DNA from 2 places in the Xanthobacter albus genome. Region 2 is predicted to be linked to the other one. Evidence: riboswitches for the same ligand, from Rfam matches in the RefSeq annotation. Region 2 holds a riboswitch; the other holds the start of a gene.

Region 1 (7,650 bases), 160 kb from region 2:
GGCCTATGTCGCGAAGGTGGGGCGGGCACAGCAGATCGAGCTGTACTTCATCGTCCCCGCCGACGCGCCGGCGCGCGCCATCACGGAGTGGGACGCCATGCGCGACGCCATCGGCAGCGCCATCGGGCCGGACAGCCCGGACCGGTGGCTCACCATCATCTTCACTGGCGACATGGAATGGGCGGAGTAACCCAGCGGATCGTCGCGCCGGGCGCTCAAGCGGGCTTGCCGCCCGGCGCGGGCAGGTGATCCAGCGCCGCGATCAGGCGGCGAATGCTCTCGGCCGGGTCATCCGCGCGCATCACCGCGCCCATGACGGCAACGCCCCGCGCCCCCGCATCCAGGCAGGAGCGCGCGGTGTGCGCCTCGATCCCGCCGAGGGCGACCACCGGCACCGCCGCCGTGGCGGCGAAGGCGGCAAGGCCGGCCCCGCCCAGCGCCGGGCCGTATCCGGGCTTGGAGATCGTCTGGAACACGGGGCTCGCGGTGATGTAGTCCGCGCGCGCGGCGTTGCTCCCGCCGGCATCCGCGAGCGTGTGGACGGAAAGGCCGATGAGGGCACGGGGGCCGAGCAGCGCCCGCGCGGCCGCCACGTCGCCGCCATCCGGCAGGTGCACCCCGTCCGCGCCCGCCGTCCGCGCCAGCTCCGGCGTGCCGTGGAGCGTCAGCCGGGCGGCGAATGGGGCGGCGGCGGCCCGCAGGCGGGCAAAGAGGGCGAGCTGTTCGGCCTCCGGCAGGTCCTTCTCGCGCAGGGAGATCCAGCGGCAGCCGCCCGCGCAGGCGGCGGCCACGAGCCCGGCGAGGTCGCCGCGCGCCTGCCGGCGGTCGGTGATGAGAAGCAGCGGCGGCGCCGGCAGCACGGCCGTTCAGCTTCCCACGAGGCCGAACTCGGGGCTGGACGCCTCCGCATGCAGCTTCCTGGGGATGCGCCCGGAGAGGCGCGCCAGACGCCCGCCCTCCACCGCGTGGCGGAAGGCGCGCGCCATGCGCACCGGATCGAGCGCTTTGGACACCGCCGTGTTGAGCAGCACCGCCGAGCAGCCCAGCTCCATGGCGAGCGCGGCGTCGGAGGCGGTGCCGATGCCGGCGTCCAGCACCACCGGCACCGGTGAGCGCGTGCAGATCAGTTCGATCATGTGCGGATTGGCGATGCCGAGGCCTGAGCCGATCATGGAGCCGAGGGGCATCACGGTGGCGGCTCCCAGGTCCGCCAGCTTCTGGCAGGTGACGGGATCGTCATTGCAATAGGGCAGCACCACGAAGCCGCGATTCACGAGATCCTCGGTGGCTTTGAGCAGCTCCTCCACATTGGGGTAGAGCAGCTCGCGGTCGCCGATCACCTCCAGCTTCACCCAGTCGGTCTCCAGCGCCTCGCGCGCCAGTTCGGCGGTGAGCACGGCGTCCTTGGCGGTCTGGCAGCCGGCGGTGTTGGGCAGGATGTGGACGCGGCCGGTGAGGAGGTCCGTCAGGCTCTCCTCATAGCCGCTGAGGCTGATGCGGCGGATGGAGGCGGTCGCCATCTCCGCGCCCGAGGCGGCGAGCGCGTCGAGGAACACCTTCTGGTTGGGATACCCCGCCGTGCCGAGGAATAGGCGCGACTGGAAGGTGCGCCCGGCGATGACGAGGGGATCGGCATTCGTGCTCATGGTCGTTCTCGTGTCCTGTCGCGCCGGCTCAGCCGCCCTGCTTGGCGGTGATGATCTCCACCGTGTCGCCGGCGGAAAGGCGGGTGTCGCCCCATGCGCGGCGCGGCACCACGGCGCCGTTGAGCGCCACGGCGATGCCCTTCTGCGCCGGGTCGAGCCCCTTGGCGCCGATGAGGTCGGCGATGGTGGCGGCCGGCAGGGCTTCGGCGGCGCCGTTCACGGTCAGCTCCAGGGGGGCCGTCATGGCTCTCACTCCGCCGCCGCGCGCGGCGCGAAGCGGCCGGCGCGGAAGGGGGCGGCCACCGAATTGAGGCGGCCTTCGAGCACGAAGTCGGCCACCACCTTGGCGGTCACGGCCAGCAGCAGGATGCCGTTGCGGTGGTGCCCGGTGGCATAGACCAGCCCGTCCACCTCCTCGGCCGGGCCGAGAATGGGCGCGTCGTCGCGGCTGCCGGGGCGGAAGCCCACCCATTGCTCGTGGATGGACAATTCCTCGATGGCCGGCAGCGCGCGCCATGCATAGGTGAGCAGGGCGAGCTGCCCGCCGGCCGTGAGGTCGGTGTCGAAGCCCTTCTCCTCCGTGGTGGCGCCCAGGATGAGGCGGCCGTCGCGGCGGGGGACGATGTAGGAATGGGGGGCCCAGATGACGTGGTTCACGAGCGGAGCCGCAGGGTCCATGCGCAGGGCCATCATCTGGCCCTTCACCGGGCGCACCGGCAGCGGCGCGGCGGGGGTGATGTCCACCCCCCGGCTCCAGGCGCCGGCGGCCAGGATGACCATGTCGGCGGCCTTCAGCTCGTCGCCCACCACCACGCCCATGGCCTTGCCGCTTTGGGTGGCGACCCGGCTGACGGGGCTGTTCTCGTGCAGCCGCGCGCCGGCGCGGGCGACGGCCGTGAGCAGGGCGGAAACCACCTTGCGGTTGTCCACCTGATGGTCCTCGGCGCTCAGGATGGCGCCGGAAAGCTGGCCGGCGAGGTGCGGTTCCAGGCGGCGCACGGCGGCGGCGCCGAGCCACTCCACCGGCAGGCCGAGGGAGGTCTGGAGCGCGAACAGGTGGCGCAGGCGGGCGGCGTCGTCGGCGGTGAGGCCGATGGTGAGGGTGCCCTCGGTGCGCAGGTCCACGCTGGTGCCCGATTCGGCCTCGAGCTCGGCCTCGAACTGCGGCCACAGGGCCTGGCTCAGGCGGTTGAGGGCGAGCAGCTCATCCTCGCCGGGCTCTGCCTCGGCGCACGCGGCCAGCATGCCGGCGGCCGCATGGCTGGCGCCGCGCCCGGCAACGCCGGCCTCGTAGATATCCACCGCGCAGCCGGCGCGCGCGAGGCGCCAGCCCAGCGAAAGGCCCATGACGCCGGCGCCCACGATGGCGACCCGCGGGCGCGCGGGGGATGTGGCGGAAGACGATGAAACAGGCGACAAGCTCTCGCTCATCGGCACCTCCCTACGCTGGCATGATCCAGACAGGTTCGATGGGTATGATCTCAGCCGCGTGCACGCGCGGCACCCCAGGCCGAGGCGCATTATCCACGGCCGGGCCCATATCGCAAGGTGGCTCAGGAGTTTTCGATGGGGCGCCCCTCAGCCCGGATGGGCGACGGCCTCGTCCGCAAGCCGGCTGGCCAGCAGCTCGCCGGAGCGCTCCAGTACCGGATAGGCCGCCGCCGCGACGATATGGGCGTTGATGAGCTTCAGGTCGCGGATGAGGTCCAGGTGCAGCGTGCTCGCCTCCGCGAGGTGCACGAGCCCCGAGCGCAGATGGTCGAAGTGGGTGCGGGTGGCGAGGCTCTCGCTGGCGCGGAAGGCCGCCTTCTCACCCGCCAGCAGCCGCGCCGCGCGCGGGTCGGCGGTGAGGAACAGGGAGGCGGCGAGCCGCACGTTGTCGGCGAGCCGGTTCAGCAGCATTTCCAGCTCACGCCGGCCCTCGGGTGAAAAGGAGAGGCCCCGCTTCAGCCTCTTCGCGGCATGCAGCAGAAGGTTGTGGTGCACCACGTCGCCCGCCTGCTCCATGTTGGTGGCGAAGGTGAGGATTTCGTCCACCCGCGCCCGGTCGGTTTCGGTGAGCTCGGCCGGGTCGATGGCGGTGAGATAGGTTTTGATCTCGCGGTTGAGCCGGTCGAGGATGTCGTCCATGCCCTGGGTCTCGGCCAGCCGCCTGCGGTCGCCGGAGATGAGGGCCTCGCGCGCGCTCGCCAGCATGTCGCCCACCGTGTCGGCGAGCCGCATGGCCTCCCGCGCCGCCGCGCCCACGGCCACGATGGGCGTCTCGCGCGCGGCGGGCTCCAGATAGATGGGTCGGCTCGGGTCGGCCGGGTCCTCGCGGTCGGGATAAAGGCGGCGGAGCAGCTTCGAGAAGGGCGAGAGCAGCGGCAGGAAGGCCGCCGCCGTCACCAGGTTGAACAGGGTGTGGAAGTCCGCGGCCGCCCGGCCCGGATCGCTCTGCATGGTCACCATGAAGCGGCCGATGGGCTCGATGAAGGCGAGGGCGAGCGCCACCCCCAGTGCCCGGTTGATGAGATTGCCCCAGGGCAGGCGGCGGGCGGCGGGGTCGCTTCCGCCCGCCGCTTCCAGCGCCGGTGCCAGGGCGCTGCCGAGATTGGCGCCGAGGATGAGCGCGAAGGCGGCATTGGGCGGCACGACGCCCTGGCTCGCCAGCGACATGACGATGAGCACCACGGCCACCGAGGAGTGCACCGCCCAGGTGAGGGCGGCCGCCAGGATCACGTCCAGCATGGGCACGGTCGCCACCTGCCCCAGCAGCATGCGCAGGGATGGTGCATCCTCCAGCGGCCGCATCAGCTCCACGAGCTGGTGCAGGGCGATGAGGATGAGGCCGAGACCGATGACGGCCTGCCCGAGGTCGTGGGCGGCGGAGCCGCGCTGCGTGCGGAACATGATGAGGCCCGCCAGCACCAGCCCCGGCGCGGCGGCGGCGACATCGAAGGAGAGCACCTGCACGATCAGCGTGGTGCCCACATTGGCCCCCAGCATGGCGGCGAGCGCGGGAACCAGATCGACGAACCCCGCGGCGGCGAAGCCGGAGACCATGAAGGCGGTGGCGGTGCTGCTCTGGAGCAGGGCGGTGATGGCGAGCCCGGCCGCGAACCCCTGCCAGCGGTTGCGCAATGCCCGCGCCAGCACCGCCTTCAGCCGCGGCCCCAGGGCCTGCTCCACGGCGCTGCGCACCATGTGCGTGCCCCACAGCAGCAAGGCCGCGTAGCCGGCGAGATCGATCAGCGTGACGGAAAAGGTCATGGCCACCCCTTCCTCAAGTTCATCCCGACGCGGCTCGAAGGCGCTCTTTCGGTGCCGGCGGACGGCGGAGGCCGGCGCGACGAAACGCCGGAATCTCCGTCATTATGATTTGCCGGCTATCAGATTACGCCCATTTCGCTGCGGTGCAACATGCACCCGCGGGCTCACTCGGCGATGATCTTGACCTTGTCGCCGTATTTCAGCTTGGCGTTGGCATCGAGGCCGTTGAGCGTCAGGAAGCGCTCCAGGTGGCGGTCGGGCACCTGCATGCGGGTGGCGATCTTGTCGGGCGTGTCGCCGAAGCCCACCGTGACCAGCCGCAGGCGCAGCGGCTTCACCGTCTCCGCCTCGCCGGAGGAGACGCGCCGGAAGGTGCTGGCGGCGGCGCGGAAGCGCTGGTCCAGCTCGGGCGTCAGCTCGCGGGCGGCGAAGATGAGGCGATAGACATCCGAGCCGAAGCGGATGGCGAACATGCGGAACGACCACTGGTCGCCGCGCGCGATGGCGGTGGCGGCGGAAAAGCCGTTCACGCTCAGGGTCTCGACCGTGTTGATCTCCACCCCGTCGATCCAGCCCGAGGAGAGATATTGCGCCAGCGACTGGTCGGGGCTCACGCGCACGGCGTCGAGCCGCAGCGCCTCGCGCCCGGAGCCGGTGGCGCCCAGCACCGCCTGGGAGGTGTTCTCCAGCGAGAAGCCCTCGGGCGCGGTGAAGGTGAAGCCGAGCTTGGGGTGGAAGAACTTGCGCCCGCGCACGAAGCCTTCCTTGGGGTCGTCGCCATAGACCATGCCGTCGATGGCCGAGAGATAGGCGCTGCGGTCGCGCTCGCCGTTGCCGGGAACGGCATACTGGCGCGCGTTGGCGATGGCGATGGAGATGCGCTCGGGCGTGGCCGGATGGGAGGAGAGGAAATCCATCTCCGGCGGCGTGGCGGAGCCGCCGAGCGCGGTGGAGCGCATCTCGGAGGATCGGCCCATGTCGGTGAGGAAGCGCGAGGCGCCGTAGGGGTCGAACCCCGCGCGCGAGGCGATGCCGACGCCGATGGCGTCCGCTTCAAGCTCCTGCCCGCGGGAGAAGGAGGCGAGGGTGCGCTGGCTCTTCTGCATGGCGAGCGCCCCGAGGTCTGGGTCGTTCACCACGTCGGAGATGACGCGGCTCACCAGCACCGCCTGCTTCACCTGGTCCTCGCGGATATTGGCGTGGCGGGCGATGACGTGCGCCATCTCGTGCGCCAGCACCGAGGACATCTCGGAGGTGTCGTTGGCGAGCGCCAGCAGCCCGCGTGTGACATAAAGGGAGCCGTCGGGCAGGGCGAAGGCATTCACGGCCGGCGAGTTCAGCACCGTGACGCGGTATTTCAGGTCCGGCCGCTCGGAGGCCGCCACCAGCCGCTCCACCACCTGCTGGATGAGGGCCTTCAGCTCGGGATCGTTGTAGGCGCCGCCATAGCTGGCCACGAGCCGCTCGTGCTCGCGCCGCTGGGTGGGGGACATGTCGGCGAACTCGGAGGCCTGCGCGCCGGAAAGGGGCATGCTCGCCTGGTCGAGCTCGGCCGTGGAGCAGCCGGCCAGCAGCAGCGCAAGAAAAACGACGCCCGCCCGCAGCCCACGCCGCGGCGCATCACGCCGGAGCACGCTCGCGTTTCGGGCCTCAGCGCTCAACTTCACTCCTCGCTTCCCGCTCGCTCGCCGAGCCGCTCGATGCCGGCTGGAGACCGGACCATGATCGCCGGGCCGCCCTGTTCCCGCACCACGCCGCGCACGCGTACCCGCTCGCCCCGCAAGGTGTCGGGATCGTGGCCGGAGCCTGCGCCATGCCCGAAGATTATGGCGAAATCCCCGGTCGGCACGAGCACGGTGAAATCCCGTCGCCAGATCTCACCAAAATTCAGATAGGTCGTTTCACGCCGTCCGCCAACCGCCTTGATGCGTCCTTCCGCTACGGCATGAAGCCCGAGGCGGCGCCCCATCTCCTCCTCGTTTCCCGCCGGGGCGATGGCACCCGGCCGCGCCCACAGGCCGCGCCGCGCCGCGCGCGCCGCGTGCTCGTCCGCGACCAGAGACGGCGCGCACGCGCCGTCAGCGCTGGCATAAGCAGCGCCGGCCGCTACCAGGCGGGCGGCGATGTCGGCCCCCGCGCCATCGGCGCCGGTCATCCGCGCCGCACCCGTCAGGCGGCCATGCCGGTCCGTGCCGACGCGCGAAAACGTGATCTCCCGTCCGCCCACGGCGTCCGTCGTAGCGCGGGCCGCGGCTTCGGCGAGCCCGTTGACCGGCTCCAGGCGCGTGGGCAGGACGATGCCGTCCGGAACGAAGCGCCGGCCGTCCTGGAGCAGCAGGCTGCCGTCCGGCGCCATGCCGACGATGCGGGCGGAAGGCCCGGAGCTCGATTCCCCGGCGGCGCAGACGGGCCGCTTCGCCGCGGCCGCATTCGCGCCGGGGGCAAGCAAAGGCCCTGCCGCCAGCGCGCCGAGCACGCTCGCGGCGATGCGCGCGGCCTTGGCGGCCCCTCGCGCGCGCGGCGCGGCGCGCTCCGGCCGTGTCCTTCCCGCGTGCGCGCCGCCCGACGTCGCATTCGAAAGAGCCTGTGGCATAGCCAAAGGCTACCGCAATCCGGTGCGCCATTGAAGGCACGTGCCGCTGCCGGCCGTTCACCCTTTCTTACGCAGCGTTGCCGCTTCCGCGCGGTTGAGGCGGGCGGCCGCCTCGGGCACCATGCCCCGGCGGTTCGCCTCGTCGCGAGCCGCAGCGCG
Region 2 (7,650 bases):
GGTGGAGGAGCAGGTGCTGGACAATGTGGGCAGCTACGGCACCCAGATCGGCCGCATCAATGATGCGCTGGCGGTGCTTGTCACCCATTTCCACCCTACCGTGCCTCTCACGCCGGACGAGGTGCGGGCACTCGACCGCCTGCGGACGATGCTGGACGACATCGCCGACATCAAGGAGCAGCATCAGCGCAAGGCGGTGCGCATTCCCTATGGCGCGGGCACCGGGCTATTGCCCTGACGGCGGGGCCGGCGCGGCCGCTCAGGTGCCGGCGCCCGGCCGCGGGGCGCTCCGCGGCAGGCGATAGAGCACGTGATGCCGCAGCCGATGGCCTTCAGGCACGGTCGGCATGTCGAAATCGTCGCGCGGATCATGGGTCATGCCGAGCCGCTCCATCACCGCGCGCGAGCGGCGGTTCGCGGGCACGGTGAGGGCGATGATCTCACCGAGCCCGAGCACATCGAAGCCGTGGCGCAGGCAGGCGCGGGCGGCCTCGGTGGCATAGCCATGGCCCCAGGACGCACGCAGGAAGCGCCAGCCGATTTCCACCGCAGGGGTGAAATGGGCGGCATATGGCACATGCACGAGGCCGCAATAGCCGGCGAACGGCGTCACCCCCGGCACCTCCGCCACCCACAGGCCGAAGCCGTGGTTCGCGAAATGGAGGGCGATGCGGTCGGCCACCGCGTCCGAGGCGGCGCGGTCGGGCACCGGCATCAGGAATTCCATCACCGCCGGGTCGGACTGCATGGCCCACAGGGCGTCGCGGTCCTCGGTCCGCCAGGGGCGCAGCAGCAGCCGTGGCGTGCGCAGGGTGGGAGCGGCCATCACGCCTCGCCGAGATGGGCCGCGAGGCGCTCCGCCACCGGAAAGACGCTGAACGCCCGCTCGGTCAGGCGCGCCACCGGGCGGATGCCGAGGCTGGAGGTGAGGAAGATCTCTTCCGCCTGGGCGAGGTCGTCCGGTGTCAGAGGCCGTTCCTCCGCCCCCTGGGCCTTCACCGCCGCCCGCATCACGCCGGGCAGGGCGCCTTCCGACACCGGCGGGGTGACGAGCCGCCCGTCGATCACCGCGAACAGGTTGGCGATGGTGCTCTCCGCGAGGCGCTCCCTGGTATTGAGCAGCAGCGCGTCGTCGGCGCCGGCCCGCGCCGCCTCCTGGCGGGCGAGGATGTTGTCGAGATAGTTGAGGGACTTCACCTGGGACAGTGGCGAGCGCTCGTTGCGCCTTGTGACGCTGGCGATGATGAGCCGCGCCGGCGGCGGGGGCGGCGCCATGGGCGCGGCGGTGATGAGCACCGTGGGGTGGGGCTCCGCCGGCGGCAGCACGCCGCGCGGGCCGCTGCCCCGGGTCACCGTGAGGCGCAGCACCCCGTCGTCGAGGGCATTGGCGGCCCGCACCTGTTCCAGCGCCGCGCCGAAATCCAGCGCCGGCAGGGGCAGGCCCAGCACCGCGGCACCTCGGGTGAGGCGGGCGAGATGGGCCGGCAGGCGCCGCAGGAAGCCGCCGCGCACCCGCAGGGTCTCGAACAGGCCGTCGCCCAGGGTGAAGCCGCGATCGCCGGGGGCGATATGGGCTTCCCCGGCCTCCATCAGGGCGCCGTTGAGATAGAGCTTCACCGGCCTTCTCCGGAAAGGGCGCGCAGCATGGGCGCGAGCTTCACGAGGCTCTCCTCGTATTCGTCCGCCGGGTCCGAATCCGCCACGATGCCGCCGCCGGCATGGGTGAGCAGCGTCTCGCCGGCGCGGGTGATGGTGCGGATGACGATGGAGGAATCCATGGCGCCGTCGAAGCCGATCCAGGCCACCGAGCCGCAATAGACGCCGCGCGGGAAGGGCTCCAGCTCGTGGATGATCTCCATGGCGCGGATCTTGGGCGCGCCGGTGATGGAGCCGCCGGGGAAGCAGGCGGTGAGCAGGTCCATCGGGCCCAGGCCCTCCCGCAGCCGGCTCTCCACCACCGAGACGAGATGGTGGACGTTGGCGAAGGTTTCGAGCCCGCACAGCACCGGCACCTTCACGCTGCCCACCCGGCTCACGCGGCTGAGGTCGTTGCGCATGAGGTCCACGATCATGAGGTTTTCCGCCCGGTCTTTCACCGAGGCGAGAAGCGCGGCGGCCAGTGCGGCGTCGGCGGCCGGGTCGGCGGCGCGGCGGCGGGTGCCCTTGATGGGGCGGGTCTCCACGCGCCCGTCCGCATCGAGGCTGAGGAAGCGCTCGGGCGAGGCACTGAGCACCGCAAGCTCCGGCCCGCAGCGCAGGAAGGCCGCGAACGGCGTGGGGCTCACCGCCCGCAGCCGGGCATAGAGCTGAAGGTCCGTGAGCCCCGCCGGCAGGGGCGCGCGCATCTGCTGGGTCAGGTTGGCCTGGAAGATGTCTCCGGCGCGGATGTACTCGATCACCCGCGCCACCGAGGCTTCCACCGCGGCGCGCGGCTGGTCGGGCGCGAAGCGGCCGGTCACGGTCCAGTCCGGTGCCGGCGCCGCGGCGGGGGCGGAAGCGAGACGGTCGAGCACTTCGGCCGCCCGCGCCTCGGCGCGTCGCCGGCGCGCGGCGGGATCGGTCTCCGGCAGGCCGGAGGAGAAGAGGCAGGCGCGCCTTTCGGCATGGTCGAAGGCGAGCACGACATCGTAAAGGCCCATGGCCATTTCCGGCACCGGGGGCCGCCCCGCGCGGGGGGCGGGCAGGCGTTCCAGATGGCGGCCGAGATCGTAGCCCAGGAAGCCCACAGCGCCGCCGGTGAAGGGCATGGCGCTATTTTCCGTGCGCGGGGCCGGCGCATCCGCATGGTCGGCGAGCGCGCGGGCGAGCACCTGGAACGGGGCGCCCGCCACCTCCCGCCCGTCCACCTTCGTGCCCGCCCCGTCGGCGGTGACGACGCGGAACGGATCGGCGCAGACGTAGGAGAAGCGCGCGCGGGGATCACCGGCGGCGGCGCTATCCAGGAAGGCGCAGAAGGGCGCGTCGGCGAAGGCGTGGAAGACGGCGAACGGGTCGCGATACGGAATGTCGATGCGAAGCACGGGCAGGCGACCGATTCGGAGCAGGCGCAGGGAGGATGACGTCGCGGCGGCGGCGCTGCAATCGTTTCGCGCGCCGCCGGTCCTGCCTACATTACACCGCCCGTGCGGGAAAGGCGCCCGCGCGGGCGCCGTGACGCGCGGGCCTGTCGCATCCCCCGCGCAAATGGTATGGCGACCTTACCAACACCAGTGAAGACTCCTGCACGGCCTTTCCATGTCCCACCGGCCCCCTCCCGACCCCGCACCGCCGCCCCTCCGCTCCACCCTGGGCTGGGCGCTCCAGGGCGCGCGCCACGGCATCTCCGTGCCGGCCCTGGTGCTGTTCGCCAGCTACACCGGCTTCGGCGCGCTGCTGCAGGGGCTCGCCTTTCCGCTCGGGGCGGGGGTGCTTTCCACGCTGCTGGTGTGGGCGCTGCCGGCGCAGGTGATCCTGGTGGGTGGCCTCGCCGCCGGCTCGGCGCTGCCGGCCCTCGCCTTCGCCGTCACGCTCTCCTCCATGCGGCTTCTGCCCATGGTGGTCTCGGTGGCCCCCTACATGCGCGGCCCGCGCCGCAGCATGCTGATCGAGCTGCTGTGCGCCCACTATGTGGCGATGACGCTGTGGGTGGAGGGGCTGCGCCTGCTGCCGCACCTGCCGGGAGAGGCGCGGGTGCCCTTCACCCTCGGCCTCGCCAACACGCTGGTGAGCGTGAGCATGGCCGGCACGGTGGTGGGCTATCTCATGGCCGGCAGCCTCTCGGGCCCGCTCGCGGGCATGCTCCTGTTCCTCACGCCGCTGTCCTTCTCCGTGCTCATGGTGCGCAATGCCTCTTCGCTCACGGAGTGGCTGGCGCTCGGCGCCGGCTTCATCATCATGCCCTTTGTCACCGGGCTCGACGGCGGGCTGGACCTGCTGATCGCGGGGGTGGGCGGCGGCACGCTCGCCTACATGGCCGGGCGCCGGCATCGGAGGCGGGCATGAGCGCGGCGCTGACGGAAGGCGCGGCGGTGCTCATCGTCGTGCTGGTGGGCTTCCTGCCCACGGAGGTGTGGCGCTCGCTCGCGGTGCTCGCCGGCCGGCGGGTGGAGGCGGGCAGCGAGGTGTTCCACTGGGTGAAGGCGGTGGCGACGGCGCTGCTGGCGGCGGTGATCGCGCGGCTGCTGTTCGTGCCCGCCGGGCCGCTGCTGGCGGTGCCGCTGCTGGTGCGGCTCGGGGCGGTGGCGGGCGGCGTCGCGGGCTTCGCGCTGCTGCGGCGCTCGGTATTCGCCGGGGTGCTGGTGGGCGAGCTGCTGCTCGGTGCCGGCATTCTCCTGTTCGCCAGCTGACCCCCTGCGCTGCGGGGCGCGGATGGCTGAAGCATCCGCGCCCCGGAGGGGCTCAGCGGTAGCTGAAAAAGGCCGGCAGGTCCTTGAGGCGCGGGTGCTTGCGGTCCTTGTCGGAGAGCACCAGCTCCGCCGCGGGCACCGGCCAGGCGATGCCGATGTCGGGGTCGTCGAAGGCCACGCCGCCGTCATCGGCGGGGCTGTAATATTCGGTGACCTTGTAGACCACCTCGCAATCGTCCTCCAGCGTGCAGAAGCCGTGGAGGAAGCCCGGCGGCACCCAGAGCTGGGCGCCGGTGGCGGCATCCAGCGTCACCGCCACGTGGCGGCCGAAGGTGGGCGAGCCGTGGCGGATGTCCACGGCCACGTCGAAGATGGCGCCGCGCACCACGCGCACCAGCTTGCCCTGGGCGGTGGGCGGCTTCTGGTAGTGCAGGCCGCGCAGGGTGCCCCGAGGCGCCGAGAGGGAGTGGTTGTCCTGCACGAAGCCCATGTCGGCCACCTCGGCGCGGAACACCCGGTCGCTCCAGGTCTCGGTGAAGAAGCCGCGGCTGTCGCCGAAGCGCTTCGGCGTCACCAGCTTCACGTCGGGCACATCGAAAGTCTGCACGTCCATGGGAGGGTCCTGAAGATGAGCGCGGGACGGGTCGACCGACTCGTGGCGCCTGTATAGCCCAACGGCCGGCGCGTGTCGGCGGGGCTCTGCGCCCGCCTGCCGCAGGGCGCGGATTGACAAAGGCGCGCCGGACGCGGACAGTCGCATCGTTCCGAGGGGGGCCCCGAGAGCGGGGGCTGAGAGTGGGCGCGCCGCCCTGACCCTTGAACCTGATCCGGCTCATACCGGCGGAGGGACGGGAACCTGCGGCACGCGCATGCGCGGTCGCGGTCAGGCGGAAGCCGCACCCAATCTGCCCCAGGCGAGTTCGGATCGCTCGTGTGCCAGAGAGGATGCGCCATGAACACAGCCGTCGATCCCAGCAAGATGAGCACGGGCGGTCCCAAGACCGTCACCACCGGCCCCATCGTGGGCTCCCGCAAGGTCTATATCGATGTCCCCGGCCAGGCCGGCATGAGCGTGCCGGTGCGGGAGATCGTGCTGTCCGACCCGGCCGAGCCGCCGGTGCATGTCTATGATTCCTCAGGCCTCTACACCGAATGCGCCCCCACCGTGGACCTCGACGCCGGTATCCGGGGCCAGCGCGAGGCGTGGGTGGCCGGGCGCGGCTTCGAGGCCGTCGTCCCGCGCGAGGTGAAGCCGGAGGACAACGGCTTTGCCGGCGACCGGCTGGTGGCGGCCTGCCCCGCCGAGCGCACCATCCGCCGCGCCGCCCCCGGCCAGATGGCGACCCAGTACGAGTTCGCCCGCGCCGGCATCATCACGCAGGAGATGGTGTTCGCGGCCGCCCGCGAGAACCTCGGCCGCGCCGAGGCGGTGGAGGGCGCCGCGGAGGCGCTCGCCGACGGCGAGAGCTTCGGCGCGGAGATCCCGCCCTTCATCACGCCCGAGTTCGTGCGGTCCGAGATCGCGCGGGGGCGTGCCATCATCCCGGCGAACATCAACCACACCGAGCTGGAGCCGATGGTCATCGGCCGCAACTTCCTGGTGAAGATCAACGCCAACATCGGCAATTCGGCCGTCACCTCGTCCGCCGCCGACGAGGTGGAGAAGATGGTGTGGGCCATCCGCTGGGGCGCCGATACGGTGATGGACCTCTCCACCGGGCGCAACATCCACAACATCCGTTCCTGGATCGTGCGCAACTCGCCGGTGCCGATCGGCACCGTCCCGATCTACCAGGCGCTGGAGAAGGTGGGCGGCGACCCGCTCAAGCTCGACTGGGAGGTGTTCAAGGATACGCTCATCGAGCAGGCCGAGCAGGGCATCGACTATTTCACCATCCATGCCGGCGTGCGGCTGGCCTATGTGCCGCTCACCGCGCGGCGCACCACCGGCATCGTCAGCCGCGGCGGCTCCATCATGGCGCGCTGGTGCCTCGCGGGGCATCGCGAATCGTTCCTCTACGAGCGGTTCGACGAGATCTGCGACATCATGCGGGCCTATGACGTTTCCTTCTCGCTGGGCGACGGCCTGCGCCCCGGCTCCATCGCCGATGCCAACGACGCCGCCCAGTTCGCCGAGCTGGAAACCCTGGGCGAGCTCGCCAACATCGCGTGGCAGAAGGGTTGCCAGGTCATGATCGAGGGGCCGGGCCACGTGCCCATGCACAAGATCAAGGCCAACATGGACAAGCAGCTCAAGGCCTGCGGCGAGGCGCCGTTCTACACGCTCGGCCCGCTCACCACCGACATCGCGCCCGGCTACGACCACATCACCTCCGGCATCGGCGCGGCCATGATCGGCTGGTTCGGCTGCGCCATGCTCTGCTACGTGACGCCCAAGGAGCACCTGGGCCTGCCCGGCCGCGACGACGTGAAGACCGGCGTCATCACCTACAAGATCGCCGCCCACGCCGCCGACCTCGCCAAGGGCCACCCCGCCGCGCAGATCCGCGACGATGCCGTGAGCCGGGCGCGCTTCGACTTCCGCTGGCAGGACCAGTTCCATCTGGGTCTCGACCCCGACACGGCGCAGAAGTTCCACGACGAGACCCTGCCCAAGGACGCCCACAAGGTGGCGCACTTCTGCTCCATGTGCGGGCCGAAGTTCTGCTCCATGAAGATCACCCAGGAGCTGCGCGCCGAGGCCAAGCTGATGGAGGGGGCGGACGGCGGCCTCACCGCTGAGGCGGCGGCCGAGGGCATGCGCCAGAAGTCGCAGGAGTTCCTGGCCGAGGGCGGCAAGCTCTATGTGAGCGCGGCGGAGTAATCCCTCCGCGCCGAAGCATGAGGGCCACGGCCGGCGCGTTCCGGCCGGGGCCCTTTTTCACGGAGCCGCACCTTCCGCAGCGCCACGACAGAGCCCGCGGTTTCATATAACCTCGGCCGCACTCCGGCGGGCATGGGCCGAGGCGCGTGCCCGCCGCCATGCGGGGAGCTGGAATGAGCGTGGATCAAGCGGCGGCGCGGGCGTCCGCGCCGGAGGGCGGCTTTTCCCATCCCAATGCCTGGCTGCGGGAGCTGGCGCGGCTGAAGCCCGCGCCCTGGCCCTGGGGCCGGGCCATCCGCGCCGCCTTCTGCATCGGCGTGCCCTTTTCCGTGGGCTATGCCTGCGGCGACATCATCACCGGCATGTGGATTTCCATGGGCACGCTGATGATGGCGGCCGGGGAGCCGGAAGGCACCTACCGCTCCGTGTTCCGCCGCCTTGCCCTCTCGGGCCTCATCGGTTGCCTCGGCTATCTGGCCGGCTACCTCGCAGGCCTGCCCT

Evidence for each region. A riboswitch is a leader RNA that binds a small molecule or an ion and turns the genes downstream of it on or off. The one in region 2 is predicted to bind thiamine pyrophosphate.
Region 1: another riboswitch for thiamine pyrophosphate. It lies ahead of thiO (glycine oxidase ThiO); the one in region 2 lies ahead of thiC (phosphomethylpyrimidine synthase ThiC).

The regions. Positions count from the first base shown of each region.
Region 1 covers NZ_CM195532.1:2,279,469-2,287,118, forward strand. The annotation lists gene V5F75_RS10165 (cation diffusion facilitator family transporter) at 1-190, shown strand, start outside; gene V5F75_RS10170 (thiamine phosphate synthase) at 216-860, opposite strand; gene V5F75_RS10175 (thiazole synthase) at 867-1,646, opposite strand; gene thiS (sulfur carrier protein ThiS) at 1,675-1,890, opposite strand; gene thiO (glycine oxidase ThiO) at 1,896-3,077, opposite strand; TPP riboswitch at 3,068-3,164, opposite strand; gene V5F75_RS10190 (Na/Pi cotransporter family protein) at 3,225-4,898, opposite strand; gene V5F75_RS10195 (M48 family metalloprotease) at 5,063-6,565, opposite strand; gene V5F75_RS10200 (thermonuclease family protein) at 6,562-7,491, opposite strand.
Region 2 covers NZ_CM195532.1:2,123,910-2,131,559, forward strand. The annotation lists gene V5F75_RS09430 (hypothetical protein) at 1-238, shown strand, start outside; gene V5F75_RS09435 (GNAT family N-acetyltransferase) at 260-826, opposite strand; gene V5F75_RS09440 (aminotransferase class IV) at 826-1,617, opposite strand; gene pabB (aminodeoxychorismate synthase component I) at 1,614-3,020, opposite strand; gene V5F75_RS09450 (AzlC family ABC transporter permease) at 3,235-3,981, shown strand; gene V5F75_RS09455 (AzlD domain-containing protein) at 3,978-4,325, shown strand; gene rfbC (dTDP-4-dehydrorhamnose 3,5-epimerase) at 4,378-4,938, opposite strand; TPP riboswitch at 5,083-5,191, shown strand; gene thiC (phosphomethylpyrimidine synthase ThiC) at 5,278-7,149, shown strand; gene V5F75_RS09470 (FUSC family protein) at 7,323-7,650, shown strand, end outside.